One region of the Streptomyces sp. NPDC088746 genome, then DNA from elsewhere that is predicted to be linked to it. Evidence: riboswitches for the same ligand, from Rfam matches in the RefSeq annotation. Region 1 holds a riboswitch; each other region holds the start of a gene.

What was found. Region 1 has a riboswitch for cyclic di-AMP ahead of ACIP63_RS25585 (M23 family metallopeptidase). Riboswitches for the same ligand answer to the same signal wherever they lie in the genome.
Positions count from the first base shown of each region.
Region 2: another riboswitch for cyclic di-AMP. It lies ahead of ACIP63_RS18120 (C40 family peptidase); the one in region 1 lies ahead of ACIP63_RS25585 (M23 family metallopeptidase).
Region 3: another riboswitch for cyclic di-AMP. It lies ahead of ACIP63_RS30095 (transglycosylase family protein); the one in region 1 lies ahead of ACIP63_RS25585 (M23 family metallopeptidase).

Region 1 is NZ_JBIVLA010000006.1:98,623-109,227, reverse strand. It holds gene ACIP63_RS25600 (GNAT family N-acetyltransferase) at 1-1,410, opposite strand, end outside; gene ACIP63_RS25595 (HPr family phosphocarrier protein) at 1,576-1,857, shown strand; gene ACIP63_RS25590 (GntR family transcriptional regulator) at 2,029-2,727, opposite strand; gene ACIP63_RS25585 (M23 family metallopeptidase) at 2,951-3,742, opposite strand; cyclic di-AMP (ydaO/yuaA leader) riboswitch at 3,755-3,923, opposite strand; gene ACIP63_RS25580 (M16 family metallopeptidase) at 4,115-5,497, opposite strand; gene ACIP63_RS25575 (pitrilysin family protein) at 5,524-6,876, opposite strand; gene ACIP63_RS25570 (DNA topoisomerase (ATP-hydrolyzing) subunit A) at 7,123-9,573, shown strand; gene ACIP63_RS25565 (CobW family GTP-binding protein) at 9,598-10,605, opposite strand, start outside.
Region 2 is NZ_JBIVLA010000003.1:829,250-838,558, reverse strand. It holds gene bioD (dethiobiotin synthase) at 1-518, opposite strand, end outside; gene ACIP63_RS18160 (adenosylmethionine--8-amino-7-oxononanoate transaminase) at 520-1,824, opposite strand; gene bioB (biotin synthase BioB) at 1,817-2,980, opposite strand; gene ACIP63_RS18150 (8-amino-7-oxononanoate synthase) at 3,124-4,272, shown strand; gene ACIP63_RS18145 (DUF397 domain-containing protein) at 4,265-4,471, opposite strand; gene ACIP63_RS18140 (helix-turn-helix domain-containing protein) at 4,408-5,361, opposite strand; gene ACIP63_RS18135 (ATP-binding protein) at 5,593-6,024, shown strand; gene ACIP63_RS18130 (LysR family transcriptional regulator) at 6,139-7,053, opposite strand; gene ACIP63_RS18125 (LysE family translocator) at 7,126-7,767, shown strand; gene ACIP63_RS18120 (C40 family peptidase) at 7,786-8,256, opposite strand; cyclic di-AMP (ydaO/yuaA leader) riboswitch at 8,260-8,456, opposite strand; gene ACIP63_RS18115 (hypothetical protein) at 8,797-9,105, opposite strand; gene ACIP63_RS18110 (ATP-dependent Clp protease proteolytic subunit) at 9,113-9,309, opposite strand, start outside.
Region 3 is NZ_JBIVLA010000008.1:96,202-106,806, reverse strand. It holds gene ACIP63_RS30100 (transglycosylase family protein) at 1-794, shown strand, start outside; cyclic di-AMP (ydaO/yuaA leader) riboswitch at 1,085-1,256, shown strand; gene ACIP63_RS30095 (transglycosylase family protein) at 1,257-1,949, shown strand; gene eno (phosphopyruvate hydratase) at 2,282-3,568, shown strand; gene ACIP63_RS30085 (septum formation initiator family protein) at 3,663-4,133, shown strand; gene ACIP63_RS30080 (DUF501 domain-containing protein) at 4,204-4,749, shown strand; gene ACIP63_RS30075 (exopolyphosphatase) at 4,784-5,725, shown strand; gene ACIP63_RS30070 (NAD(P)/FAD-dependent oxidoreductase) at 6,174-7,577, shown strand; gene ACIP63_RS30065 (class I SAM-dependent methyltransferase) at 7,830-9,134, shown strand; gene ACIP63_RS30060 (ABC transporter permease) at 9,194-10,605, opposite strand, start outside.

The sequences.
Region 1 (10,605 bases):
GATACGGCTGACGGGCACCGCGTGGCCCGGCGGATTGGATCCGCTGTGCCGGGCGCCCTTCACCACGACCACCGGCTTCACGGCGGCCGTCCGGCGGGCGAGCCGGGTGAACTTGCGCGGGTTGCCCAGTGATTCGAGGTACAGCAGGGCGACGTCGGTGTCCCGGTCCTCGTACCAGTACTGAAGGAAGTCGTTGCCGGAGACGTCGGCGCGGTTGCCCGCGGAGATGAAGGCCGACAGGCCGGCGCCCCTGCGGTAAAGACCGGACAGGACGGCGATGCCGATGGCGCCCGACTGGGTGAAGAGCCCGATGCGCCCGGCCTTGGGCGACTCGGGGGCGAGGGAGGCGTTGAGGCGGACCGTGCCGGACGTGTTGATGATGCCGAAGGCGTTCGGGCCGATGATCCGCATCCCGTAGGAGCGTGCCTGCCGGACCAGTTCGCGCTGCCGTTCCCGGCCTTCGGTGCCTCGCTCGGCGTAACCGGCGGAGAGGACCACGAGGCCCTGGACGCCGTTCTCGCCGCAGTCGGCCACGACCTCGGGCACCCGGTCGGCCGGAACGGCGACGACCGCGAGGTCGACCCGCTCGCCGATCTCGCCCACCGAGCGGTGCGCGGGCACCCCGTCGAGTGTTCCCGTACCGGCCGCGAAGGAGGTGTTCACGGCGTACGTGCGCCCGGTGAAGCCCGAGGCCAGGAGGTTGCGCAGCACGGTCCGGCCCACACCGCCGGGCTCCCGGCCGACGCCGACGACCGCGACGGAGCCGGGGGTCAGCAGGCGCTGCACGGAGCGCGCCTCGGCCCGCTGCTCACGGGCGCGCTGGACGGCGAGGGACTCGGCCGTGGGTTCCAGATCGAGGGTGAGGTGGACGGAGCCGTCCTCGAAGCTGCGCTGCTGGGTGAAGCCGGCGTCCCGGAACACCTTGATCATCTTGTTGTTGGCGGGCAGCACCTCTGCGGCGAAACGGCGGATCCCCCGCTCCCTGGCCACCGCCGCGATGTGTTCGAGGAGGGCGGACGCCACGCCGCGGCCCTGGTGGGCATCCTGCACGAGGAAGGCGACCTCCGCCTCGTCGGCGGGGGCCGAGGCGGGCCGGCCCTGCTCGTTGATCCGGTCGAAGCGGACGGTGGCGATGAACTCGCCGCCGATCGTGACGGCCAGTCCCACCCGGTCGACGTAGTCGTGATGGGTGAAGCGGTGCACGTCACGGGCGGAGAGTCGGGGATACGGGGCGAAGAAGCGGTAGTACTTCGACTCGTCGGACACCTGCTCGTAGAAGCTGACCAGCCGCTCGGCGTCGTCCGTGGTGATGGGCCTGATCCGCGCGGTGCCACCGTCGCGGAGCACCACGTCCGCCTCCCAGTGGTCGGGGTACGCGTGATGCGGACTCTGCTCCGGAGTGGGCTCCATGGGCAAAGCCTACGGCTCGTGGCACCGGTAGCGGCGGGATCCCGGCAAGGGCACGCTGGGGGTGCCGGCGGACGGCGGGCAGGCCGGTGGCGGTGCCGGGCACGGCAGCGCGCACTGCATGAGAGACTGGTCTAGACAACCCATTGTTACGTGAAGGGCAGAACCATGGCTGAGCGCCGCGTCAACGTCGGTTGGGCCGAGGGCCTGCACGCCCGCCCCGCTTCCATCTTCGTCCGTGCCGCCACGGCCTCCGGCGTCCCCGTGACGATCTCCAAGGCCGACGGCAACCCGGTGAACGCCGCCTCCATGCTCGCGGTGCTCGGCCTGGGCGCCCAGGGCGGCGAGGAGATCGTGCTCGCATCCGAGGCGGACAACGCCGAGGCCGCCCTGGACCGCCTGGCCAAGCTGGTCGCCGAAGGGCTCGAGGAGCTCCCGGAGACCGTCTGATTCCGGCCACTTCGAGCCGGAATTTTTTCGCGGAAAAGCCGCGGCACCCCCGACCGGGAGCCGCGGCTTTTCTGTTCCCCGAACCGAAGCGGGCAGAGCTCCGGAAAATGGGTCAGGGCAGCAAAAAGAAAGCCCTTCGACAATTACCCCTCTTTGTATACGGCGCAATTGTTAATGACGGACTCCCGCGATGTTTACGGGGTGTTGCGAAGTCCTCACCCGGGTCTGGCCGGGCGTGTGCCCCGGCGCGCGCCGCAGCCGGTGGGCCGCCGTGGCCCGCTCGGCGTGCTGGGTGGCGAGCGCCCGGGCCCGCTCCGCGTCGCGGCGGGCCACGGCGTCGACCAGAGCGCCGTGCTCGGCCCAGGAGTCCGCGGGGCGGGCCGGCTGCTCGACCGCGTACATCCAGGCGATCTTGTGCCGGAGCTGGGTGAGCAGAGCGATCAGCGCGGGGCTCCCCGAGGCCTGCGCCAGCGTCTCGTGGAACCAGCCCCCCAGGGAGCGCAGGTCCTCCCCCTCGCCCCGGCGCACCCGCTCCTGGCCCAGCCTGACCAGGCCGCGGAGCACTTTGAGATGCGCCTCGGTGCGGCGCTGCGCCGCACGTGCGGCCCCGAGGGGCTCCAGGAGCATGCGTATCTCAAGAAGGTCGGCCGCTTCCTGCTCGGTGGGCTCGGCGACACAGGCACCCGCGTGCCGGCGGGTCACGACGAACCCTTCGGACTCCAGGGTGCGCAGCGCCTCGCGTACGGGGACGCGGGAGACGCCGTAGCGACGCGCGAGCACCTCTTCGGTGAGGCGGCTGCCGCGTTCGAAGACACCGGAGACGATGTCGTCACGGATTGCCGTGCATACCGAATGCGCGGGAATGCGCATGTCCGAACCTCCGCCTTAATCCCCGCGAAACGCGGCCGATCGACGCCTGTTCTGTGACTCTATTGCAACCGGCCGGAATTTCCGATGGCGGGGTGGAATCCATGGATATCTTTTGGCCAGGGAGCACTTCCGCGGGGGCTTCGGCACGCGTCGGCCCCGGGGCACGGCGAAGGCCCCGGCGGATGCCGGGGCCTTCGTCAGAGATCGCGGTGGCGGCGCGGGGTCAGACCTGGACGCCGTGGGCGCGGAGGTAGGCGACGGGGTCCATGTCCGAGCCGTACTCGGGGGTGGTACGGGCCTCGAAGTGCAGGTGCGGCCCGGTGGAGTTGCCGGTCGAGCCGGAGAGGCCGATCTGCTCGCCGGAGCCGACGCTCTGGCCGACGGAGACGCCGATCGAGGAGAGGTGGCCGTACTGGGTGTACGTGCCGTCCTTCATCCTGAGCACGATGTTGTTGCCGTAGGCGCCGCCCCAGCCGGCCTCGACGACCGTACCGGCGCCGACCGCGACGACCGAGGTGCCGGACGCGGCCTGGAAGTCCACGCCGGAGTGGGAGCCGGAGGACCAGAGCGCGCCACCGGACTTGTAGCCGGTGGTGACGTGGGAACCGGCGACGGGGAGGTGGAAGGCGTTGAGCCGGGCGCGCTCGGCGGCGCGGGCGGCGCGTGCCTTCTCCTCGCGGGCCTCCTTGGCGCGGGCTTCCGCCTTGCGCTCGGCCTCGGCCTTCGCCTTCGCCTTGGCCTTCGCTTCGGCCGCGGCCTTCGCGGCGACGTCGGCCTGGTGCTTCTGGGCCTTCGCCTGAGCCTCGATCTGGGCCGCGAGAGTGGTGTCGAGGGCGACCGTCTGGGTCAGGCCGGTGCTGCCCGCGGTGACCTCGGAGTCCGCGGCGAGGGCCGGGGAGGCCGTGGCACCGAGTACGCCGGTGGTGGCCAGGGCGGCGACGCCGGCGACCTTGGCGCTCTTGCGCGTCAGGCGGCTCGGGGCACGGTGCTTCCCGGTGGCACGGATGAACGCCATGGAGGGGCTGGTCCTTTCCTTCCTTCTCGCCTACCGGGTTAGCTGACGGGTTCGGAGCAGGAAGGTCTCCTACGGGCCCCTGAGCCTCCGACGAGGTACAGGGATCCGATTCACCCCAGGGACTTCATGGGTCCCCGGCTCCCCAGGCTCGCGCCTGACGGGGACTCGGCGATGGCTGTCCGGCGCCGCGGGCGCGGCAATCGTCCGGCGGACAGCCGCGCCGACGCTAGATCGGGAGACTTTCCCCCGCCAAACGGAAAGGGCCTTTTGTCGCACATCCCACAGGACGAAATACGACTTTCCCTGCAATACGGACAAATGACAGAACCCCGGCGGGAGTACAGCCGCCGGGGCCCGTCATGTCCGGTTCCGTCAGCCGCTGACGACCGACACCTCACCGATACCGAGCGCCTCCACGGGCTCCTTGATCCGAGCGGCGTCCCCGACCAGGACGGTGACCAGCCGGTCGACCGGGAACGCGTTGACCACGGCGGCGGTCGCCTCGACCGTGCCGGTGTCGGCCAGGCGTGCGTACAGCTTCGCCTGGTAGTCGTCCGGGAGGTGCTGCTCCACCTGGTCGGCCAGGGTGCCCGCGACGGACGCCGCCGTCTCGTACTTGAGCGGGGCGACGCCCACGAGGTTCTGCACGGCGGTCTCCCGCTCGGCGTCGGTGAGTCCCTCGGCCGCGAGGGTGCGCAGGACCTTCCAGAGGTCGTCCAGCGCGGGACCGGTGGACTCGGTGTCCACCGAGCCGCTGATGGCGAGCATCGCGGCACCCGCCGCCCCGGACGAGGAGCCGGGCGCCGTCGAGCGCAGCACCTGTCCGAAGGCCCGGACGCCGTAGGTGTAGCCCTTCTCCTCACGCAGCACGCGGTCCAGGCGCGAGGTCAGAGTGCCTCCCAGGCAGTAGGTGCCGAGGACCTGGGCGGGCCACACGCTGTCGTGCCGGTCCGCGCCGATCCGGCCGATCAGCAGCTGCGTCTGCACGGCTCCCGGACGGTCCACGATGACCACACGGCCGGTGTCGTCCGCGGTGATCGGGGGCACGGGCCGGGCCTGGCCCGCATTGCCCGACCAGTCACCGACGGTGTCGGAGAGCAGCGCGTCGAGGTCCACGTCGGTGAGGTCGCCGACGACGACCGCCGTCGCCGTGGACGGGCGGACATGGGCGTCGTAGAAGGCGCGTACGGCGGCGGCGTCGATCCGCCGGACCGTCTCCTCGGTGCCCTGGCGCGGGCGCGACATCCGTGCGGTGGCGGGGAAGAGCTCCTTGGAGAGCTGCTTGGCCGCGCGCCGGGCCGGGTTGGCCTGCTCGTGCGGGATCTCGTCGAGGCGGTTGCCCACCAGGCGCTCGATCTCGCTCTCCGCGAAGGCCGGGGCCCGCAGGGCCTCCGCGACCAGGCCGAGGGCCTTGGTCAGCCGGGAGACCGGCACCTCCAGGGAGACGCGGACACCCGGGTGGTCCGCGTGGGCGTCCAGCGTGGCGCCGCACCGCTCCAGCTCGGCGGCGAACTCCTCCGCGGAGTGCTTGTCCGTGCCCTCGGACAGCGCGCGCGCCATGATCGTGGCCACACCGTCCAGGCCCTCGGGCTCCGCGTCCAGCGGGGCGTCGAGGAAGATCTCCACGGCGACGACCTGCTGGCCGGGCCGGTGGCAGCGCAGCACGGTCAGCCCGTTGGGCAGGGCGCCGCGCTCGGGCGCGGGGAAGGCCCAGGGCCTGGCCTCGCCGGCGGTCGGCTGCGGGTGGTACTCCATCGCTACTCCAGTCACGGCGGCGTCGGTCACTTGTCGGCCCCCTCGGGCGCGTCGGTGCCCTCGGTCTCGTCGGCCGGTTCGACCGGCTCGTAGACCAGGACCGCACGGTTGTCGGGGCGCAGGTGCGCCCGGGCGGCTGCCTTGACCTCGTCGGCCGTCACGTCGAGCACACGGCCCACCGCGGTCAGGGCGAGCTGCGGGTCGCCGAACAGGACGGCGTACCGGCACAGTTCGTCCGCGCGGCCGGCGACCGTGCCGAGGCGGTCGAGCCACTCGCGCTCCAACTGCGCCTGGGCGCGCTCCATCTCCTCCGGCGTGGGGCCCTCCTCGGCGAAGCGTGCCAGCTCCTCGTCGACGGCCGCCTCGATCTGCGGCACCTCGACGCCACCGGACGTCTTGACGTCCAGCCAGCCGAGCGACGGCGCTCCGGCGAGCCTGAGCAGCCCGAACCCGGCGGCCACCGCCGTACGGTCGCGGCGCACCAGACGGTTGTGCAGACGGGACGACTCACCGCCGCCGAGCACGGTCAGGGCCAGGTCAGCGGCGTCGCACTCGCGGGTGCCGTCGTGCGGCAGCCGGTAGGCGGCCATCAGCGCACGCGCGGGGACCTCCTCCTGGACCACTTCGCGCAGCTGCTCGCCGATGATGCCGGGCAGCGTGCCGTCGCGCGGGGGCTGCTTGCCGTCGTGCGAGGGGATGGAGCCGAAGTACTTCTCGATCCAGGCGAGCGTCTGCTCCGGGTCGATGTCCCCGACCACGGAGAGCACGGCGTTGTTCGGCGCGTAGTACGTACGGAAGAACGCCTGCGCGTCCTCCAGCGTCGCCGCGTCCAGGTCGGCCATCGAGCCGATCGGCGTGTGGTGGTACGGGTGGCCGGCCGGGTAGGCGAGAGCGGTGAGCTTCTCGAAGGCCGTGCCGTACGGGACGTTGTCGTAGCGCTGGCGGCGCTCGTTCTTCACGACGTCCCGCTGGTTCTCCATGGACTCCTCGTCGAGCGCGGCGAGCAGTGAGCCCATCCGGTCGGCCTCGAGCCACAGGGCCAGCTCCAGCTGGTGCGTGGGCATCGTCTCGAAGTAGTTGGTGCGTTCGAAGCTGGTCGTGCCGTTCAGGGAGCCACCGGCCCCTTGCACCAGCTCGAAGTGCCCGTTCCCCTTGACCTGGCCCGAGCCCTGGAACATCAGGTGCTCGAAGAGGTGAGCCAGACCCGTGCGCCCCTTGACCTCGTGGCGGGAGCCGACGTCGTACCAGAGGCAGACCGCGGCGACGGGGGTCAGATGGTCCTCGGAGAGCACCACGCGCAGGCCGTTGGCCAGACGGTGCTCGGTCGCCGTCAAGCCGCCGGAACCGGCCTGGGCTGTGGCCGTGTGACCCATGGGCATGTACGTCCCTTCGATCGGTACAGGATTTCCTGCCGGACCTGCCACTCTAGGCAAGCGCACGGGCACCTGGCGAAGTTCCCGCCGGGTGAATGTTGTCGTAGATACTGCCGTGCACGGGGGCTCCGCGGAGGCCCCGAGGACCGCTTCGGACGGGTCGAGGTCGGTGTTGTCAGTACGGCGGGCCACAATGGTCCGCGTCAGAACCTGAGGTTGCCCGACAGAATCTGTGAAGGAGTCGCAGCCGCGATGGCCCGCCGCAGCACGAAAACCCCGCCGCCGGACGACTTCGAGGAGAAGATCCTCGACATCGACGTCGTCGACGAAATGCAGGGCTCCTTCCTCGAGTACGCGTACTCGGTGATCTACTCCAGGGCTCTGCCCGACGCCCGCGACGGCATGAAGCCCGTGCACCGCCGCATCGTGTCCCAGATGAACGAGATGGGGCTCCGCCCCGACCGCGGCTACGTGAAGTGCGCACGCGTCGTCGGCGAAGTGATGGGCAAACTGCACCCGCACGGTGACGCGTCGATCTACGACGCACTGGTGCGCATGGCACAGCCGTTCTCGATGCGCCTGCCCCTCGTCGACGGGCACGGCAACTTCGGCTCGCTGGGCAACGACGACCCGCCGGCCGCCATGCGGTACACCGAGTGCCGGATGGCCGACGCCACGTCGCTGATGACGGAGTCGATCGACGAGGACACCGTCGACTTCCAGTCGAACTACGACGGCCAGGAGCAGGAGCCGGTCGTCCTCCCGGCCGCGTACCCGAACCTCCTGGTCAACGGCGCTTCCGGTATCGCGGTCGGCATGGCGACCAACATGCCCCCGCACAACCTCGGCGAGGTCATCGCCGCCGCCCGCCACCTCATCCGGCACCCGGGTGCGGACCTCGAGACGCTGATGCGCTTCGTCCCGGGTCCCGACCTGCCCACCGGCGGCAGGATCGTCGGCCTCGGCGGCATCAAGGACGCCTACGCCGCGGGGCGCGGCACGTTCAAGATCCGCGCCACGGTCGCCATAGAGAGCGTCACGCCCCGTCGCAAGGGTCTCGTCGTCACCGAACTTCCCTTCACCGTCGGTCCGGAGAAGGTGATCGCCAAGATCAAGGACCTCGTCGGGTCGAAGAAGCTCCAGGGCATCGCGGACGTCAAGGACCTCACGGACCGGGCGCACGGTCTGCGTCTGGTGATCGAGGTCAAGAACGGCTTCGTGCCGGAGGCCGTGCTGGAGCAGCTCTACAAGCTGACGCCGATGGAGGAGTCCTTCGGCATCAACAACGTCGCGCTGGTCGACGGGCAGCCGCTGACCCTGGGGCTCAAGGAGCTCCTCGAGGTCTATCTCGACCACCGCTTCGACGTGGTGCGCCGGCGCAGCGAGTTCCGCAGGACCAAGCGGCGTAACCGGCTGCACCTGGTCGAGGGTCTCCTCGTGGCCCTGCTCGACATCGACGAGGTCATCCGGCTCATCCGGGACAGCGACAACTCGGCGCAGGCGAAGGAGCGCCTGATGGAGCGCTTCTCGCTGAGCGAGATCCAGACCCAGTACATCCTGGACACCCCGCTGCGCAGGCTCACGCGCTTCGACAGGATCGAGCTGGAGAGCGAGCGCGACAAGCTCGACGAGGAGATCGCTCAGCTGACCGCGATCCTGGAGTCGGACGCGGAGCTGCGGAAGCTGGTCTCGGCCGAACTGGCCGCGGTGGCGAAGAAGTTCGGCACCGAGCGGCGCACGGTGCTGCTGGAGTCGGCGGGTTCACAGGTCGCCTCGGTGCCGCTGGAGGTCGCGGACGACCCGTGCCAGGTGCTGCTCTCCTCGACCGGCCTCCTGGCCCGTACGGCCAACGCCGAGCCGGTCCCCCAGGCCGAGGACGCCAGGCGCACGAAGCACGACGCCATCGTCTCGGCCGTCCCCGCGACGGCGCGCGGGGACGTGGGCGCGGTGACGTCCGCCGGACGGCTGCTCCGGCTCTCGGTGATCGACCTGCCGCAGCTGCCGGACACCCATGCCGCTCCGAACCTGTCGGGCGGCGCCCAGATCTCGGAGTTCCTGACGCTGGAGCCGGACGAGGATCTGATCTGCCTCACCACCCTCGACGAGGAGGCGCAGGGCCTGGCCATCGGCACCCTGCAAGGCGTGGTGAAGCGCGTGGTGCCCGACTACCCCGCCAATAAGGAGGAGTTGGAGGTCATCTCGCTGAAGGACGGTGACCGGATCGTCGGCGCCAAGCAGTTGCGTACGGGCGAGGAGGACCTGGTCTTCATCACGTCCGACGCCCAGCTCCTGCGCTATCCCGCCGCGTCGGTGCGTCCGCAGGGACGCCCCGCGGGCGGCATGGCAGGGGTCAAGCTCGCGGCGGGCGCCACCGTTCTCTCGTTCGCGGCGGTGGATCCCTCCGCGGACGCGGCGGTGTTCACCGTCGCCGGATCGCACGGCACGCTGGACGACTCCGAGCGGACCTGGAAGCTCACCCCGTTCGACCAGTACCCACGCAAGGGCAGGGCCACCGGCGGGGTGCGCTGCCAGCGCTTCCTCAAGGGGGAGGACGTCCTGGTGTTCGCCTGGGCGGGCGAGACCCCGGCACGGGCGGCCCAGAAGAACGGCGCACCGGCCGAGCTCCCGGACCCGGATCCGCGCCGTGACGGTTCGGGCACACCGCTGACGAGTCCGGTCGCGGTGATCGCCGGGCCTCTGTAGGGCACCCGGCCGGGCGGCGGGGGCTCAGTCCTCGTCGTCCGGCTGCCGTACGTACCGCAGGACGCCCCACATGCTGCGCTCCAGCTCCTCGTTGGCGTCCTGCCACGCGTCCTGGCAGGCCTCCAGCTCCTTGCGCAGGGCCTCGGCGTCGATACCGGAGCCGATCAGCACCAGCTGGGTGCGTCGCGGTTCGTCACGGGCCCAGCGCTCCGGCACGAAGCGCAGGAACCTCCCGACGGCGTGCAGGGCGTACCGGTTGCCGGGGTCGCCCGCACCGAAGTCGGCGAACCCCTTGATCCGGTAGAGGCCCGCCGGCCTGGAGTCGAGGAACGCCATGAAGCGGCGGGGGCTGAGCGGCACGTCCGCGGTGAAGGAGACACTCTCGTACGCCGTGTGCAGGTGCTCCTCGTGCGCGCGGTCGGCTTCGGGGAGCAGGTCCTCGAACGTCAGCTGGCGGAACGAGTCGTCCTCGTCCGGCCGGAGCACGGGGTCGAAGAGCAGCTCCGGGTCGATCCTGCCGTACGCGGCGCGGATGACCGCCGCCCCGGCGCCCGCCGTCCCGGCCGTCTCCCGCACCGCCGCCAGTTCCGCGTCCGAGACCCGGTCGGTCTTGTTCAGGACGATCAGGTCGGCGGCCGCGAGGTGGCGGTCGATCTCGGGGTGGCGCTCCCGCGTGGCGGGGAACTCGGCCGCGTCGACGACCTCGACCAGTCCCCCGTACCGGATGTGCGGATTGTCGCTGGCCAGCAGCATCCGTACGAGTTCCTGGGGCTCGGCGAGACCGCTGGCCTCGATGACGATCACGTCGAGGCGCGCGGCGGGCCCGGTCAGCGTCTCCAGGTAGGTGTCGAGCTCGCTCGCGTCGACCGCGCAGCACAGACAGCCGTTGCCCAGTGAGACCGTCGATCCGACCTGCCCCGCGACGGTCATGGCGTCGATCTCGATGGAGCCGAAGTCGTTGACGATGACCCCGATCCTGTTGCCCGCCCTGTTGCGGAGCAGATGGTTGAGCAGTGTGGTCTTGCCGGATCC
Region 2 (9,309 bases), on a different contig from region 1:
GCCGGCATGCTCCCCACCACCACTCCGGGACACGTGAGTCCTCGCGCCCGCAGCGCCTCCGTCGTCAGGGCGGTGGCGTTGAGCGTGCCCAGGCCCGCCGGTGCCACCACCAGCACGGGCGCCGCCATCAACCGCGCGGCGTCCGCGAGCGTGCCCCCCTGCTCGTCGTAGCGGACGAGCAGCCCGCCCGCGCCCTCGACCAGCACCAGGTCGTGCTCCGTCGCCAGCTTCTGGGCGGCCTCGGCGATCTCGTACGGGCGTACGGGGGTGAGGCCTGCCCGGCGTGCGGCTGTCTCCGGTGCCAACGGCTCCGGGAAACGGGCCAGTTCGACGGCCGTCACATGAGCTCCGGCCAGCCGTGCCACCTCGGCGGCGTCCCCCGGCTCGCCCGGTGCGAGACCCGTCTGGGCGGGCTTGAGGACCGCGATCCGGCGGTCCCGGTAAGCGGCCGCGACCGCCGCGGTCACGATCGTCTTGCCGATCTCGGTGCCCGTGCCGGTCACCACGAGAATCGTCATCTCAGCCCTCCCTCGCCGCCGCGCACACGGCCCGGCAGATCCTTGCCACATCGTCGTCACCGGTCACGTACGGCGGCATGGTGTACACGAGATCGCGGAACGGGCGCAGCCAGACGCCCTCGCGCACCGCGGCCCGTGTGGCGGCCTCCATGTCGACCTCGTGATCGAGCTGCACGACCCCGATCGCACCCAGCACCCGGACATCCCGTACGCCCGGCGTACCGGCGGCCTCCGCCAGCCCCTGGCGCAGTCCCGTGCCGATCCGCTTCACCTCCAGCTCCCAGTCCTGGCCCAGCAGGAGATCGACGGAGGCGCAGGCCACCGCCGAGGCGAGTGGATTGCCCATGAACGTCGGCCCGTGCGCGAGCACCGGCACATCCCCGCTCGAGATGCCCTCCGCCACCCGCGAGGTGCACAGCGTCGCAGCGAGCGTCAGGTAGCCCCCGGTCAGCGCCTTGCCGACACACATGACATCCGGGGAGACCCCGGCGTGCCCCGCGGCGAACAGCTGTCCGGTACGGCCGAACCCCGTCGCGATCTCGTCGAACACCAGAAGCACGTCATTCGCGTCGCACGCCTCGCGGAGCACCCGCAGATACGCGGGGGAGTGGAAGCGCATCCCGCCCGCCCCCTGCACCACGGGCTCCACGATCACCGCAGCCGTCTCGTCCGCGTGCGCGGCCACCAGCTCGCGCAGATGCCTCACGTAGGTGTCGTCGGGCTCGGCGTCGAAACCGTCCGGAGGGGCGTCCGCGAAGATCTGCCGGGGGAGGGACCCCGACCACAGCTCGTGCATCCCGCCCTCGGGATCGCACACCGACATCGGCTGCCAGGTGTCACCGTGATAGCCGCCGCGCCAGGTCAGCAGCCGTTGCTTGGCGGGCCGCCCCGCCGAACGCCAGTACTGCAGGCACATCTTCACCGCGACCTCTACGGAGACCGACCCCGAATCGGCGAGGAAGACGTGCTGCAGCGGCTCCGGAGTGATCTCCACCAGCCGGGTCGCCAGCCGGACGGCGGGCTCGTGCGTGAGCCCGCCGAACATCACATGACTCATCCGGTCCAGCTGGCCACGGGCGGCCTCGTTGAGCACCGGATGGTTGTAGCCGTGGACCGCGGACCACCAGGACGACATGCCGTCCACCAACTCGCGTCGGCCGTGTGCGGGTTCGGCGAGGCGGAGACGGACCCCGGACGCGGACTCCACGACGAGCGGCTCCTGCCGGCCGGGCATCGGGCCGTAGGGGTGCCAGACGTGGGCCCGGTCCAGGGCGCGGAGTTCGGCCGGGCGGAGCGGATCAGGCATTGGGCGCGAGGTCCGTCCCGGTACCGCGACGGCGGACCGTCACCAGATCCGTACGCGCCGCCAGGACCTCGGACGGCTCCGGAGCGGCCTGGGGAGTCTCGCCGCACGGAGCGCAGCCGCCTTCGTGCGAGCCGCAGCCGCCGCCCGTCGGGGCGCGGTGTCCGGGAAGCGTCGTGGTGTCCGCCCCCTCCACTTCGAATCCGGCGTCCGCGATCATGTCGAGGTCGGACTGGCCCGACTGGCCCTCTGTGGTCAGGTAGTCACCCAGGAAGATCGAGTTGACCAGGTTCAGTGCGAGCGGCTGCATCGACCGCAGATGGACCTCACGGCCGCCCGCGAGCCGCACCTCGACGTCCGGGCAGACGAACCGGACCATCGCCAGGATGCGCAGGCACCGCTGGGGAGTGAGGTGCCACTCCTTGGCGAGCGGGGTGCCCTCGATGGGGATCAGGAAGTTCACCGGCACCGAGTCGGGGTCCAGGTCACGCAGCGAGAACACGACGTCCACCAGATCGGCGTCGCTCTCACCCATCCCGGCGATCAGCCCCGAGCACGCCGAGAGGCCGGCGGCCTGGGCCTGCTGCACGGTGTCCACCCGGTCGGCGTACGTGTGGGTGGTCGTGATCTGCCCGTACGTCCCCTCCGAGGTGTTGAGGTTGTGGTTGTACGCGTCCGCGCCCGCCGACTTCAGCCGGTCGGCCTGGCCCTGCGAGAGCAGGCCGAGGCACGCACACACCTCGACGTCCTCGTGCTGCTCCTTGATCGCCTCGATGGTCTGCGACACCCGGTCGACGTCCCGGTCCGTCGGCCCCCGGCCGCTCGCCACCAGGCAGACCCGCTTCGCGCCGCCCGCCACCCCGGCGGCGGCGGCCTTCGTGGCCTCGTCCGGTTTCAGCCAGGTGTACTTGAGGATGCCCGCCTCGGAACCGAGCCGCTGCGAACAGTACGAGCAGTCCTCGGGGCAGAGCCCGGACTTCAGGTTCACCAGATAGTTGAGCTTCACGCGCCGCCCGAACCACTGACGGCGTACCTTTCCGGCCGCGGCCACCACGTCGAGCAGTTCGTCGTCGGACGTCGCCAGCACGGCGAGCGCTTCTTCACGGGTCGGCAGTTCGCGCCGCAGCCCCTTGTCCACCAGCGTATTCAGCAGGTCCATGGCCTTGATCCTGACGTACGGCACCGTGATCGGCCAAGGAGGAACCGGACAGTAGAGCCCGTCGACACTGTGTGTATTGCCACACCCTGGCCTGTTGCGCACCCGGTTAGGGTCTGTGAGCTGCCTACAAAAAGGGACCGCTCATGTCCTACGCCCCGTTCGACTGGATCGACGACGAGGCCCGGCGCCGTGCCGGCGCCGGACTCGTCCGGACGCTGCGCCCCCGGCCCGCCGACACGGAACTGATGGACCTCGCGAGCAACGACTACCTGGGTCTGAGCCGGCACCCCGAGGTCACCTCGGCAGCCGCCGAGGCGGCACGGACATGGGGCGGAGGTGCCACCGGCTCACGGCTCGTCACCGGATCCACCGCGCTGCACGCCGAACTCGAACGCGAACTCGCCGACTTCTGCGGATTCGAAGCCGCCCTGGTGTTCTCGTCCGGCTATGCGGCCAACCTCGCCGCCCTCACGGCGCTCACCGGACACGAGTCGCTGATCGTGTCCGACGCGGGCAACCACGCCTCGATCGTGGACGGCTGCCGGCTCGCCCGGGCCGCCACCGCCGTCGTGCCGCACGCTGACCCCGAGGCGGTGCGAAAGGCGCTCCACGACCACCCCGGACGGGCTCTGGCCGTGACCGACTCCGTCTTCTCGGTGGACGGGGACGCCGCTCCGCTGGCAGCACTCGCCGGGGTCTGCCGCGAAGCAGGCGCTGCCCTCCTCGTGGACGACGCGCACGGACTGGGTGTCCTGGGCGAGGGCGGGCGCGGCGCGCTCGCGGCCGCCGGACTGGCGGGCGGCGAGGGGGTCGTCGCCACGCTCACCCTCTCCAAGTCGCTCGGCAGCCAGGGAGGAGCGGTGCTCGGCCCCGCCCGGGTCATCCGCCACCTGGTCAACACGGCCCGTACGTTCATCTTCGACACCGGTCTCGCGCCGGCCGCCGTCGGCGCGGCCCTGGGCGCTCTGCGGCTGCTGCGCCGCGAACCCGGACGCGCGGCGAGGGCCGGCGCGGTCGCCGTCGAGCTGTACGGCCGGCTGACGGCGGCGGGGCTGACCGCCGTGCGCCCCGACGCCGCCGTCGTATCGGTCCGCGCGCCCTCGGCGGAGTCCGCGGTGCGGTGGGCGGCCGACTGCCGCGCGGCCGGCCTCGCGGTGGGATGCTTCCGGCCTCCGTCGGTGCCGGACGGGATCTCCCGGCTGAGGCTGACAGCCCGGGCGGACCTGACGCAGGAGCAGGTCGCGACAGCGGTGGGCACGGTCCTCTCCACCGCGCCGGGGCCCGTCAGCTGACCCGGCGGGAGTCCAGTCCGGCGACGAAGGACGTCCATGCCGTCGCGGAGAAGCGAAGCGGCGGCAGGGACGTGTCCTTGGAGTCCCGCACGGCGAGTTCTTCGTCGCCGGCCGGCGCGGTTTCCACGCAGTTGTTCATTCCGGTACTGCGGCTGCTGCGCCGCCACCTGGGTGCGGGCTGTGCGAGACGGTCGGACATCGTGGCCCCCTCGGGCAGTCTGAAGGTTCCGTCTGATCACCGCGGCCTAGTGCGGCGATGAGGTCCAGCGAACGCTCGGGCGACAGCGCGTGAGCCTGCATCGTGCGGAAGGCCGAGCTGTACGCCTCAAGGTCTTCTTTCCGCTCCAGATAGAGACTACTCGTCAAGTGGTCAAGAACGACCACGTCTAGATCAGAAGTGGTCGGAAATGAAAAAATAACGAACGAGCCTGTGAGGCCGATGTAGCTCCCGGCCTCGAACGGCAGTAACTGGAGCGTCACGTGCGGAAGTTGCGCGACCTGTGACAGATGGAGGAGCTGTTCCTCCATGACCCGGGGGCCGCCGACCACTCGCCGTAACACGGCTTCGTCGAGTACGGCGCTGAGCCGCAGCGGCCGGGACGCGTGGAGGACGCTCTGCCGGGCGAGTCTGACCTCCACCAGGGAATCGAGCTGTGCGGGCGGCAGTCCGTCCAGCGAGGAACGGGTCACCGCCCGCGCGTAGTCGGCGGTCTGCAGCAGGCCCGGCACCACGGAGGTCTCCAGCGTGCGGGCGGCGTCGGCCTGGGACTCCAGGCTGATGAAGTCGCGGTACTGGGGCGGGATGAGCCCGCGATAGGCGTGCCACCACCCGCTTCCGCCTCCGCCCGCCGAGCCGGCGAGCGTCTGGAGCAGGGAGCGTAGTTGCCGGTCGTCCACGCCGTAGGCGTCCAGCAGGCGGGTCACGTCACCGGGCGTCACGCCGCTCGCCCCCGTCTCGATCCGGCTCACCTTCGACTGGTGCCAGCCCAGCATTCCGGCGGCGTCCCGGCTCGTGAGTCCCGATGTGTGACGCAGGCTGCGCAGCTCCTCCCCGAGCTTGCGACGGCGTACCGCTGGGCCGTTTCGCATGGCGGTCTCCTCCCGTTGTGCGGAGAGCCGTCCCGGGCGGATCCGGCTCGGAAAGGGGCCAGTGTTACGCCCGTACACGGCTCAGGAGACGGAGTTCACCGTAATGAGGGACAGATATATGCATATCTTGGTGGATCGCCGTCATGGAGGCCGGCATCGGTGGCAGTCTGGCGCGAAGCACAATCCAGGCCGGCCACGGGCCGGTCAGGGCGGGAAAGGGACGGCGTCGCCATGGCAGACCATCAGGAAGCAACCGTCACTCTGCCGAGCGATCCGGCCTCGGTCTCCGCAGCCCGGAGACACGTGGCCCGGGTGCTCGCCGAATGGGGCCTGTCCGAGGACGGCGACACCGCTGACGCCATTCGGCTGATCGTCTCGGAACTGGCCACCAACGCCGTCCAGCACACCTTCGGGCAGTCACCCACCTTCACGGTGGACCTCCGTCTCGACCGGGACGTGGAGTTCTATCTGGGCGTGACGGACAGTCACCCCCGCTGGCCCCAGCGGCTGCCCGCCGCGGTCAGGCAGGACAACGGCCGCGGCATGGTGATCATCCGGGCCCTGACGAAGGAGCACGGCGGGCGGCTCAGCGTCAGTCCCACCCCGGACGGGGGCAAGACCGTGTCGATCGCCCTACCTTGGCCGGTTCCCGCCCAGGCCTGACGCCGTCGGGCAGCCCCCCCGGCGGCGCGGGCGGGGCGGCGGTGCGGGCCGAGCGGTGGTGCGGGCGGGCCGGTGGTGCGGGCCGAGCGGTCCGGGCCGTGTGGCGGGCCGTCCTCACACGGCGGAGGCCCGGCCGAAGCCGCTGCGCAACAGGGCCATCAGCGTCGTCGCGGCCGCGGTGTTCCGGTCCCCCCGGTGCACCACGGAGATCGTGCGCCGGAAGGCGGCGGGTTCCAGGCGCCGGACGGCGAGCGGCGCGGGGGACATAGCGGCCACCATCTCCGGCACCACCGCCACGCCGATCCCCGCGCTGACCAGGGCACACACCAGCGCGTAGCCGGGCGACTCGCACACCACGGCGGGGGTGGCCCCCGCCTCCGCCAGCGCACGCTCCACCCCGCGACGCGGCGGATGGTCGGGTGCGCTGCTGATCAGCGGGCGGCCCGCGAGTCCGGCCACGGGCAGCGGGCCGCTGCCCTCGGACAGCATCTGCCCGAGCGCGGTGACCAGCACCAGTTCCTCGACGAGCAGCGGCTCGGCGGACACCCCCGCCGGGAGCGGCTCGGCGGCGGCGGGTTCGTACGCGTGGGTCAGCGCCAGGTCCACGTCACCGGCCGCCACGGCGGCGACGCCGGCGGGCGGCTCGTAGTCCGTGACGGCAAGTTCCACGTCGGGGTGGGCGCGCCGGAACGCGGTGAGTACCGGCGGCAGCAGATGGATCCCGGCCGTCACGAACGTGCCGACCCGCAGCCGGCCGCCCGACAGCCCTGCCAGTCCGGCCAGCTCGTGCCGCGCCTGGTCCATCTCGTCGAGGATGCGTCTGGCCCGTCCTGCCAGCAGCTCACCGGCGGCCGTCAGCCGTGCCCCTCGGTGGCGACGGACGAGGAGTGCGGCTCCGGTCTCCTTCTCCAGCTTGGCCAGCTGCTGCGAAAGGGCGGGCGCGGTGTACCCCAGCCGCGCCGCTGCACGCGTGATCGATCCGGCCTCGGAAACCGCCACCAGCGCGGCCAGCCGTGTCGGGTCGTACATTAAGCGTTCCTTTTGGCAGACCCAGAAGATTGCAAGTACATGCTAAGGGCTGCGATCGGTCAGGGTGGACCCATGGACGCACAACTGCTTGCCTTCGTCGCCGTGGCCGCGGGAATGGTGGCCCTTCCCGGCGCCGACTTCACCGTGGTCGTACGCAACGCGCTCACATCCCGGCGGTCCGGGCTCGCCACCGCCATGGGGGTCGCCGGAGGGCTGGTGGTGCACACCGCGCTGGCCGCGGCCGGACTCGCCGCCGTGCTCGTGACGATGCCCGCCCTGTTCCGCACCGTTCAGCTGCTCGGCGGCGCGTACGTGCTCTACCTCGGGCTGAGCGGCCTGTACGCGATGCGCCGGCGGGCCACCGCCGGCACCGCTGCCGAGGAGGAGAGCGGGGGCAGGACGCAGTCGGGGGCCGGAAGGTCACTGCGCCAGGGCTTCCTCACCAACGCCCTCAATCCGAAGGCGCCCGTGCTCTTCCTCAGCCTGCTGCCCCAGTTCGTCCCCGAGGGGCAGCCACCGCTGCCCAGGACACTGCTGCTGGCCTCGGTGGTCGTCCTGCTCGCGCTCGTCTGGTTCCCGGCCGTCGCCCTGCTGGTGGACCGCATGGGCCGGTGGCTGCGCCGGCCGCGTGCCACCCGGGTGATCGAGGGGGGCAGCGGCACGGCGCTCACCGCGTTGGGACTCGTACTGGTGACGGGCCCCCTGCTGCACTGAACGGCGAAGGGAGGGACCTCAGCGGACCCTCCCGTACAGAACGTTGCCGGACCAGATCTTCTCCAGCCGGACCACGGCACCGGTCTTCGGCGAATGCCAGATCTTCCCGCTGCCGGCGTAGATGCCGACGTGGTACACGCTGCGGCCCGCGTGGAAGAAGACCAGGTCGCCGCGTTTCCGCTGCGACCTGGAGATATGGCGGGTCTTGTTGTACTGCTGCTGAGCCGTGCGGGGCAGTTTCTTGCCGGCCTTCTTGAACGAGTAGAGCGTGAGCCCTGAGCAGTCGAACCTGTGGGGGCCCGTGGCGCCCCATCTGTAGGGCGCGCCCTTCTTCGAGGCCGCGATCTTGAGTGCGGTCGCCGAGTGGGCGGCGGCCTCGGCGTCGTTCACGAGGCCAGGGGCCATCATGGTGGTGCCTACGGCGAATGTCAGAACCGAGGCCGTACCGACCCGGGCGAACAGAGACGGGACATGAACCTGCGCAGTCATGCGCAACCCTTCGTCAGCCGCCTGTGAAGGATGACCTGTCGGGTTCGGGCTGGCGAAGTTGCCCGGCCGCGCGAAGCGGCTTCACCCCGAGGGCCGTCCGGAACTTCGGTCGGCCCGTTGTGCTCGGGTCCTCCACTCCTGCCGATCCACTCCTGTCGACCAGGCATCCGGACGGCGGCAGGACTCGGCGTCCGCCCGGACCGCCCCGCCGCGGTGGCGGGGGCTTGTCGTCCCAGGGATCTTTACGCACACGCCGCCGGATTTCCTCGCTGAAGTGGCGATATGTGAGAGTCGTCACGACTGATCCGATCGGGTGGACGCGGCCGGCCCGGAGTCGGGGCGACCGCGCCGGACCAGGCGCGCACCAGCGGCGGAACAACGAATTCCGTTCAGTGTCCGCGCCTGTCGCGCAAGTTGGGCTGTCCCTCGGGCGGGGGACCTCCTACGCCGATCGAGCGAGGAAAACTCGTCAGGTCGCCGGGCGTGTCGAAAAGAGGCGCCGAAAGGCGGGTGCGGCAGCCGAGTCGGGCGCCGCGGCTCTCAACTCGACGACGCGGGAGGCACGGCGACCCGTCCGGCGCGACGCTCGCCGTCCAGCAGCCGCAGTGCCCTGGCGAGAGTGTCCGCGTGGATCTGTGACTCGCCCCGCTCGTGCATCAACACGAGTGCGTCGCGGAGGGCGGTGGCCCGGGACGCGAGGGCCTGAGCCGCCCGGAGCGCCCCGTACGTGTCGCTGCCGCGGGCGGGGTTGATGCGGCCGAGCTGGTCGAGCACCTCCAGGTAGCAGTCGATGTACTCGGCCTCGGCGCGGGTCAGGGCGGGCAGCGGCGGGAACTGGGGTGAGAGCATCGGGCGTTCACCTCGCGGGATGCGGCGGCTGGGACGGTGTGCGGTTCTCCACGACGTGGTCCACCAGTCCGAACGCCAGGGCGGCCGGGGCGTCGAGGATGGTGTCCCGTTCGATGTCTGCGCTGATCTCCCGTGTGGAACGCCCTGTGTGACGGGCCAGCATGGCCGTGAGCATCTCGCGCTCACGCTCCAACTCGCGGGCCT
Region 3 (10,605 bases), on a different contig from region 1:
AGCTCTCGGAGGACACCTGGTCGGCCTACGGTGGCACGGCGTACGCGCCGCGCGCCGACCTCGCCAGCCGCTCGCAGCAGATTGCGGTCGCGGAGAAGATCCTGGACGACAAGGGGCCGCAGGCGTGGGCCAGCTGCTCGGTGATCTCCGGGCTCTCCCTGGACGCGGGCCTGCCCGGCGTCGACCCGGGCAGCGAGGAGTCCGCCGAGCCCTCCGCCGAGCCCTCCGCCGAGCCCTCGGATTCGGCGACGCCGTCCGGGACGCCTTCCTCCGACGCGACCGACCCTGCGGACAGTTCGGACGAGGCCGCCGGCTCGGACGACTCCGACGCGACGGGCGAGGCGGGCCAGGGCGCGTCCGACGGTAAGACGGACGAGGGCGACGACGCCGGCTCGACGCCGTCCGCCACTCCGTCCCCCGAGGCCTCCGGGACGTCCGGCGCCCCGAAGGGCGACACGGCGACGGACGACACGGCGAACGGCGGCAAGCACCGCGGGACGCCGGCCCCCGAGGCGAGCGCCCGGCCGGGCCAGGACGACGGGCGCGAGTCCGGCCGCCACGCCTCGCGCGGTGAGTCCGGCGCGCGTCAGGGCGCGGAGGGGACGTACACCGTCCGCGAGGGCGACAACCTCTGGGCGATCGCCGACGCGCAGGAGCTTCCCGGCGGCTGGACCGCGCTCTACGCGGCCAACAAGGACGAGCTGGGCTCCGACCCGGACCTGATCCTTCCCGGCCAGACCCTGGACCTCGGGGCGGACGCGCGGGGTAGCCGGGCGGAGACCGCCGCCAACTGATCAAAAACGTGAAAACACCCCGAAAGCGGGGGCAGTTCAGAGGCCTATGTCCACTTATGCGTAAGTGAGACATGGGTCTCTTTGCGTCAACTGGTGCGCCCGGTCCGTCCGCTCCGTCCATATTGGCTCCGACCTGCGAAAACGATCCTCCGCATCCAGCCGTTACGGGCTGATTGGCCGTTATGTCCATCTTTGAATGTGGGGGTTGCGTGTGTTTACGGTCGGAGCCGCTCGCACCGCGGGCACCTTCGACCGTCACGCCGAATCCTGCCGTCGGCCGAAGGGAACCGACGCGTAAAGCGCCGTAGGCAGGAGCGGGGGACCCAGGTAAGCGCCGGACCCGGCCGTCGGAAGACGGGCGGAGACACGGCTAGGGGTGAAGTCGTCCGAGAGTGAGGGCGACCGGGCAACTCACAGGCCCGAACCCGACAGCTCACCTCGTAGGCGTCGGTGAGGAGAACCATGCTGCTTTCCAGCAAGGGCAAGCACCGCCGCCCGTCCAAGGCCGTCCGTGTCGCGACCCTGGCCGGTGTCACCGGTGCCGCGGTCGTCGTACCGCTGATGGGCGCGACCGGCGCCTCCGCCGCCTCCGTCGAGACCTGGGACGCTGTCGCCCAGTGCGAGTCGGGTGGCAACTGGTCCATCAATACCGGCAACGGCTACTACGGCGGCCTGCAGTTCTCGCAGTCCAGCTGGGCGGCCGCCGGCGGCACCCAGTACGCCTCCCGCGCCGACCTGGCCACCAAGGACCAGCAGATAGCCGCCGCCGAGAAGCTCCTCGACCTTCAGGGCCCGGGCGCCTGGGCCTGCGCCGGCGCCGGCGGTCTGACGAACGACGGTGTGGACCCGGGTGTCGACACCGGCTCCGGCAAGAACGGCGACACGGCACCGCAGGCCGCGCCGGAGCGCAAGGCCGAGCAGCCCACCACGCGCAGCGAGAAGCGCGCGGCCCCCGAGAAGACCGTCACCACCCCCACCGGCGAGAAGGTCGAGAAGGGTGACGGCGAGTACAAGGTGAAGTCCGGCGACACCCTCAGCAAGATCGCCGACGCGAAGAAGGTCAAGGGCGGCTGGCAGAAGCTGTTCAAGCTGAACGACGACATCGTCGACAAGGCCGACCTGATCTTCCCGGGACAGCAGCTCCACCTGAAGTAGTCGGAACCCGGAACAGTCGGTAGTGACCCGGGGTCTTCCTCCTGCCCCGGAGCCCGGCCCGGCGCGCAGACCCCCCGCGCGCCGGGCCGGGGCCGTGTCCGGGCCCCCTGGCGGGGTGCGGACGGGGGCTCGCCGTAGGCGTGAGTGTTCAACTGTTGTGGTTACTCGTCAGTAGAATTCTGGAGCTTTGCCCGGAATGCAGGCCCTTGGGTCCTTTTTCGTCCCAGGGGACGGGCGGACGGCCGACGGAGCGCGCCGAGCCGGTTAGGCTCGTGGCGCAAGGCCACAGTGACCCTGCACAACCAGTGTCAGATCCCAGAAGGAGATGCCTCGTGCCGTCCATCGACGTCGTCGTAGCCAGGGAAATCCTCGACTCCCGGGGCAACCCCACGGTCGAGGTCGAGGTTGGCCTCGACGACGGCAGCACGGGACGTGCTGCTGTTCCGTCCGGCGCCTCCACCGGTGCGTTCGAGGCCATTGAGCTTCGCGACGGTGACCCCAACCGCTACCAGGGCAAGGGCGTCGAGAAGGCCGTCCTCGCCGTGATCGAGCAGATCGGCCCGGAGCTCGTCGGTTACGACGCCACCGAGCAGCGCCTCATCGACCAGGCGATGTTCGACCTGGACGCGACCGAGAACAAGGGCTCCCTCGGCGCCAACGCCATCCTCGGTGTCTCGCTGGCCGTGGCGCACGCCGCGTCCGAGGCCTCCGACCTCCCGCTGTTCCGCTACCTCGGCGGCCCGAACGCGCACCTGCTGCCCGTTCCGATGATGAACATCCTGAACGGCGGCTCGCACGCCGACTCCAACGTGGACATCCAGGAGTTCATGATCGCGCCGATCGGCGCCGAGTCCTTCTCCGAGGCCCTCCGCTGGGGTGCGGAGATCTACCACACGCTGAAGAAGGTCCTGAAGACCAAGGGCCTGTCCACCGGTCTCGGTGACGAGGGCGGCTTCGCCCCCAACCTGGAGTCCAACCGCGCCGCCCTCGACCTCATCCTCGAGGCCGTCAAGGAGGCCGGTTACGTCCCGGGCCGCGACATCGCGCTCGCGCTCGACGTCGCCGCGTCCGAGTTCTACAAGGACGGCGTCTACGAGTTCGAGGGCAAGTCCCGCTCGGCCGCCGAGATGACCGAGTACTACGAGGAGCTCGTCTCCGCGTACCCGCTGGTCTCCATCGAGGACCCGCTGTACGAGGACGACTGGGCGGGCTGGAAGGTCATCACCGACAAGCTCGGCTCGAAGGTGCAGATCGTGGGCGACGACCTGTTCGTCACCAACCCCGAGCGCCTCGCCCGCGGCATCGAGGAGGGCTCGGCCAACGCCCTGCTCGTCAAGGTCAACCAGATCGGTTCGCTGACCGAGACCCTGGACGCCGTCGAGCTGGCCCAGCGCAACGGCTTCAAGTGCATGATGTCCCACCGCTCCGGTGAGACCGAGGACGTCACCATCGCCGACCTCGCCGTCGCGGTGAACTGCGGCCAGATCAAGACCGGTGCCCCGGCCCGCTCGGACCGCGTCGCCAAGTACAACCAGCTGCTGCGCATCGAGGAGATCCTCGACGACGCCGCGGTGTACGCCGGTCGTTCGGCGTTCCCGCGGTTCCGCTTCGAGGGCTGACAGCCCGAGTCCGGAGCACCAGCCTCCGACCGTCCCCGCATCCGGTCCCGTACCGTGTGCGGGGACGGACGTGCGTAACGGGGAGGCGTGAGACATGGCCGGGAAGGACCGCGACCGGTTCTCCACCGCGACCAGGCTGCGGCTGCTCGGTGAGCAGACGGCGGCCCGCGTCTACCGGTCCCAGAACCGCCGCCAGGCCCGCCGTTCACGGCTCACCGGGCGGGCCGCGTTCCTGGCGCTGATCGTCTGCTCCCTGGTGGTCGCCCTCGCGTATCCCATGCGGCAGTACATCTCCCAGCGCGACCAGATCGCCGATCAGGAGAGGCTCTCGCGGGAGGCGCACGAGCGGACCGAGGAGCTGCGTGACGAGAAGGCGCGGCTCAAGGACGACGCGTACATCCGCCGTCTCGCGCGCCAGCACCTCCACTACGTGCTGCCCGGCGAGACCGGTTATACGGTGGTCGACCCGGACGCGGCCGAGGTGCGCCGGGGGGAGCCGGGGGCGACGGGGCGGCCCTGGCACTCGAACCTCTGGGACGGCGTCGACAGCGCGGACCGCGAATGACCTCGCGTACGCACCGAGCCGGCTCCCCGCACCACTTCATACAGTCCGACCGATGACATTCAAGGCAGGCATGGACACGCCCCCTCCGCAGACCGAATCCACCACGCCCACCGCCGCGGACATCGCCGCGTTCGAGCTCCAGCTCGGCCGGCCGCCGCGCGGGCTGCGTGCCATCGCGCACCGCTGCCCCTGCGGCAACCCGGACGTGGTCGAGACGCAGCCCCGTCTGGAGGACGGCACGCCGTTCCCGACGACGTATTACCTGACCTGTCCGCGTGCCGCCTCGGCGATCGGCACGCTGGAGGCCAACGGGGTCATGAAGGAGATGACCGAGCGGCTCACCACGGATCCGGAGCTGGCCGCCGCCTACCGTGCCGCGCACGAGGACTACATCGCGCGCCGTGACGCCATCGAGGTCCTGGAGGGCTTCCCGAGCGCGGGCGGCATGCCGGACCGGGTGAAGTGCCTGCACGTCCTGGTCGGCCACTCGCTGGCGGCCGGCCCCGGGGTCAACCCGCTGGGTGACGAGGCGATCGCGATGCTGCCGGAGTGGTGGGCGAAGGGGCCGTGCGTCACGCCGTGCGGCTCCGACGACGCCGGGCCCGGCGCTTCCTGATCCGCCGCCGTACACGTACAACCACAGGAGCCCCATGACCCGCGTTGCCGCCATCGACTGCGGTACCAACTCCATCCGCCTGCTCGTCGCGGACGTGGACCCCGCCACCGGAGCGTTCGCCGAGATCGACCGCCGGATGCGGATCGTCCGGCTCGGCCAGGGCGTCGACCGGACGGGCCGGCTGGCCCCCGAGGCGCTGGAGCGCACCTTCGACGCGTGCCGCGAGTACGCGGAGGCGGTCAAGGAGCTCGGCGCCGAGCGGATCCGGTTCGTCGCCACGTCCGCCTCCCGCGACGCGGAGAACAGCGACACGTTCGTCCGCGGCGTCCTGGACATCCTGGGGGTCGAGCCGGAGGTCGTCACGGGGGACGAGGAGGCGCAGCTCTCGTTCGACGGCGCCACCAAGGAGCTGGTGGGCAGCGATCACCTGGAGAAGCCCTACCTCGTGGTGGACATCGGCGGCGGCTCCACCGAGTTCGTGGTCGGGGACGACCGCGTCCGTGCGGCCCGGTCCGTGGACATCGGCTGCGTACGCATGACCGAGCGTCATCTGGTCCTGGACGGGGCCGTGGTGGACCCGCCCACGCCCGACCGGATCGCCGCGATCCGCGCGGACGTCGGGGCAGCCTTGGATCTGGCGGAGGAGAGCGTGCCGATCTCCTCGGCGGCGACGCTCGTGGGCCTCGCCGGGACGGTCACGACCGTCGCCGCCATGGCGCTCGGGCTCGAGGAGTACGACTCCGAGGCGATCCACCACTCCCGCGTGTCCCTCGCGCAGGTCCGGGAGATCACCGCGCGGCTGCTCGCCTCGACGCACGAGGAGCGGGCCGCGATCCCCGCGATGCACCCGGGCCGGGTCGATGTGATCGCCTCGGGGGCGCTCGTCCTGCTCGCGGTGATGGAGCGGACCGGTGCGCGGGAGGTCGTCGTCAGCGAGCACGACATCCTCGACGGGATCGCCTGGTCGGCGGCCTGATCACAGCGGGGGCGCGGGGGTGGTGAGGCGGCGCTCAAACGCTTCCCGGCCTGCACCTTTGAGCTTGTGGAGCCCCCTCCGGACCCGTTCGGAGGGGGCTTTCGTGAGGCGCCCCGACGAAGTTCGTGAACTTCTTCACAAGGAATTCGGCCCTACCGGCCGAAGTTCTGCTCCTGAAGGGCGGTGCGGGCCGCCCGGAGGCCCGCGCGAGTGTGCTGCGGGAGCGTTTCGAGGGTGTGGCGTCGGCGTGTCCCCGGCGGTTGGTTCGACTTGCCGGAGGGCTCAAGGGCCAGCTCACAAGTGGTGAACAACGTTCGCCGGAACGTCGTGGTTCCCCGTCCGCACCATGACCTGGGTCACGTGGGCGGCGAAGTGTAGCAGAGGGTGGCGCATACCTTGTGAAGGGGCTCACGAGCATGCCCCCCGAGGGGGGTGGATACTCGATGGCATGAGCACCACGGAGCGTCCCAGGATCCTCGTTGTAGGCGGTGGGTACGTAGGCCTGTACGCAGCTCGTCGCATTCTGAAGAAGATGCGGTATGGAGAGGCGACCGTCACGGTCGTCGACCCGCGCTCGTACATGACGTACCAGCCCTTCCTCCCCGAAGCTGCTGCCGGCAGCATCTCGCCTCGGCATGTCGTCGTCCCGCTGCGACGCGTGCTGCCCAAGGCAGAGGTTCTCACCGGCCGTGTCACGACCATCGATCAGGACCGCAAGGTCGCCACGGTCGCGCCGCTCGTCGGCGAGGCCTACGAGCTGCCCTTCGACTACCTGGTCATCGCGATGGGCGCGGTCTCCCGCACCTTCCCGATCCCCGGCCTCGCCGAGCAGGGCATCGGCATGAAGGGCATCGAGGAGTCCATCGGTCTGCGCAACCACGTCCTCGAGCAGCTGGACAAGGCCGACTCGACGACCGATGAGGACGTCCGCCGCAAGGCGCTGACGTTCGTCTTCGTGGGCGGCGGCTTCGCCGGCGCGGAGACCATCGGCGAGGTCGAGGACATGGCGCGCGACGCGGCGAAGTACTACACGAGCGTGAAGCGCGAGGACATGCGCTTCATCCTGGTCGACGCCGCCGACAAGATCCTTCCCGAGGTCGGCCCGAAGCTGGGCGCGTACGGCAAGGAGCACCTGGAGAGCCGCGGTGTCGAGGTCTACCTCTCGACCTCCATGGACTCCTGCGTCGACGGTCACGTGGTGCTGAAGAACGGCCTCGAGGTCGACTCCAGCACGATCGTGTGGACGGCCGGCGTGAAGCCGAACCCGGCGCTGGCCCGCTTCGGTCTGCCGCTCGGCCCGCGTGGTCACGTGGACACCTCCGAGAAGCTCCAGGTGCAGGGCACCGACTACATCTGGGCCGCGGGCGACAACGCCCAGGTTCCGGACATGGTCGGCCGCCGCGCCGGCAACCCGAACGCCTGGTGCCCGCCGAACGCCCAGCACGCGCTGCGTCAGGCGAAGGTCCTCGGTGACAACGTCATCTCCGGCATGCGGGGCTTCCCGCAGAAGGAGTACAGCCACGCCAACAAGGGTGCGGTCGCCGGTCTCGGCCTGCACAAGGGCGTCGCGATGATCGTCATGGGCAAGGTGAAGATCAAGCTCAAGGGCCGTCTCGCCTGGTACATGCACCGCGGCTACCACGGCATGGCCATGCCGACCTGGAACCGTAAGATCCGGATCTTCGCGGACTGGACGCTGGCGATGTTCCTGAAGCGCGAGGTCGTCTCGCTCGGCGCCATGGAGACTCCGCGCGAGGAGTTCTACGAGGCGGCCAAGCCGAGCCCGGCTCCCGTCGCGGCCAAGGCCGACGGCGACAAGAGCACGACCGGCGAAAAGGCCAAGGCCTCCTAGCGCCTGTACGGAACCGAAGGGGTCGTCCGCCATCCGTGGTGCGGGCGGCCCCTTCGGCGTTCCTGGACCCCACCAACTAGATGGTGAGTGCAGCTATTTTGCCGTTCCATTGCCTTGGAGTGGGATGGCGCGGGCGCGGGAAGACGTTGACGCTGGTGTACCTCGCCGCGGCCCCGAGGTGTCGCGGCCCGGTTCGGGTGCGTATATGCGAATTTAGGCACGTTCGGAAACACCACCACGGAGGTGTGCACCATGGCCGACGCCGCATCGCGGCTGACCGCTCTTGCCGAAGAGTTGCTGGGAGAACCCCTGCCCGTCCGGATCCGGGCCTGGGACGGCAGCGAATCCGGGCCGCCGGGTGCCCCCGCCCTGGTCCTGCGTCACCGCCGCGCCCTGCGCCGACTGCTCTGGAAACCGGGCGAGTTGGGCCTCGCCCGCGGCTGGGTGGCCGGTGAGATCGACGTCGAGGGCGACCTGTACGCGGCCCTGGACGCCCTCGCCTCGCTGCTCTGGGAGCGGGGTGCCGACGCGAAGGACTCCGTCCACCCCGTCCGCAACCCCAGGGTGCGGGCGTTCGCCCGCGGCCTCGTCCAGCTGGCCGGCCCCTACCCGCCGCCGCCCCCGCCCGCCGAGGAGGTCCGCCGCCGCACCGGGCCGCTGCACACCAGGCGCCGGGACAAGGAAGCCATCAGCCACCACTACGACGTGGGCAACGACTTCTACGCCATGGTCCTCGGCCCCTCCATGGTCTACTCCTGCGCCTACTGGCAGGAGGGCTCCACCCTGGAGGACGCCCAGCGCGACAAGCTCGACCTCGTCTGCCGCAAGCTCGCGCTCAAGGAGGACGACCGTCTCCTCGACGTCGGCTGCGGCTGGGGCTCCATGGCCATCCACGCCGCCCGTGAGTACGGCGCCCGGGTGACCGGAGTGACCCTCTCCACCGAACAGGCCGCCTTCGCCCGGAAGCGCATCGCCGAGGAGGGCCTCACCGACCGGATCGAGATCAGGGTCCAGGACTACCGGGACGTCAGGGACGGGCCGTACGACGCCATCTCCTCGATCGGCATGGCCGAACACGTGGGGTCGGTCCGCTTCCGTGAGTACGCCGACGACCTCTACGCACTCCTCAGGCCCGGCGGCCGGCTGCTCAACCACCAGATCGCCCGCCGCCCCGAGAAGGACGAGTCGGCTTACCACGTCGACGACTTCATCGACGCCTACGTCTTCCCCGACGGGGAGCTCGCCCCCGTGGGCCGCACCGTCGCCACCCTGGAGGAGGCCGGCTTCGAGGCCCGGGACGTCGAGGCGATCCGGGAGCACTACGCACTGACCCTGCGTCAGTGGGTGGCCAACCTGGAGAAGCACTGGAAGGAGGCCGTACGGGCCACCTCGCCCGGCCGGGCCAGGGTGTGGCGGCTCTACATGGCCGCCTCGGCGCTCTCCTTCGAGCACAACAAGATCGGCGTCAACCAGATCCTCGCGGTCCGGCCGCGGGACGGCGGCGGGTCGGCCATGCCGCTGCGCGCCCGCGACTGGACGGCGTCGGCGAAGGCCTGACCCGGGAACGCGTGGGGGCCGGTACCCGCGACTGCGGGTACCGGCCCCCACGCGTACGCCTACTCCGTCTTGATCGCGGTCAGCATGTTCAGCTTCGCGCCGCTCCGGGCCGGCCACAGCGAGGCCAGCACGCCCACGAGCCCTGCCAGCACCAGGAAGACCGCGAGCCGGTCCCACGGGATGACCAGGGCGTAGCCCGGGATCGAGGCGGACAGGCTCTTGCCGATCGCCCAGCCGAGGAACGTACCGAGGCCCACCCCGACCACCGCTCCGAAGAGCGAGATGACGACGGCCTCCAGCCGGATCATGCGCTTGACCTTGCGCCGGTCGAGACCGATCGCCCGCAGCATGCCGATCTCCTGCTGGCGTTCGAAGACCGACATGGCCAGCGTGTTGACGACTCCGAGTACGGCGATGATCAGGGCCATGGCCAGCAGCGCGTACATGATGTTCAGCGCGGTGTTGATGAATCCGCCGAACATGTCCCGGATGCCCTGGCGGTCCACGACGCTCATCGCCGGGTTGTCGCCGAGCGCGTCGATCACGGCCTTCTCGTTGGCCTCGCTCTGGCCGCCGTCCATGGTCAGCCAGACCTCGCGGATGTCCGAGAGGGTCTCGTGCGGGCCGGCGACGTCCTCGGGGATCAGCATCGGGGAGAGGAACTCGTTGCCCTCGTAGAGCGCGCCGACCTTCAGGGTCTCCTTCTTGTCGTCCTGGAACGTCACGGGAAGGCTGTCGCCGGTCTTCCAGCCGCGCGACTTCGCGGTCTTGCGGTCGACGGCGATCTCGCCGTCCTTCAGCGACGACAGCGAACCGGAGACCGTCTTCAGGTTGAAGACCTTCTCGACGTCGCCCGGGGTGACTCCGGAGGCCGAGACGACGTCGTCGCCGACGGAGGGCCACAGGGAGCGCTGCGGGGACGCCGCCGCGACGCCGTCCGCCTTGCGCAGGGCGGTGACGGCCGACTCGTCGAGCGGGTCCCCGCTGGCCATGGAGACCATGTAGTCGGCCCGGATGTTGTCCGTCGTCATCTTGTCGATGGCCTGGCCGAGCGTGACGCCGAGGACGGAGATACCGGTGACCAGGGTGAGCCCGATCGCCAGGGCGGAGGCGGTGGCTCCGGTACGCCGCGGGTTGCGGACCGCGTTCTGCGCGGCCAGCTTGCCGGAGACCCCGAACACACCCCGCAGGAGCGGGCGCGCCAGGGCGATCACCGGCCGCGAGAGCAGCGGGATGAGCACGATGACACCGATGAGGGCGAGGAAGGCCCCGCCGCCGAGGAGCCACCGGCCGTTCTCGTCGCCCTGTGCGGCACCGGCGACGATCAGGGCGGACCCGACGAGGGTGATGACCGCGCCGAACGAGTTGCGCACGACCAGTGACTTGGTGGTGGCCACGGCGTGCACGCTGCTCATCGCGGCAACCGGCGGGATCTTGGCGGCGCGGCGGGCGGGCAGCCAGGCGGCGAACA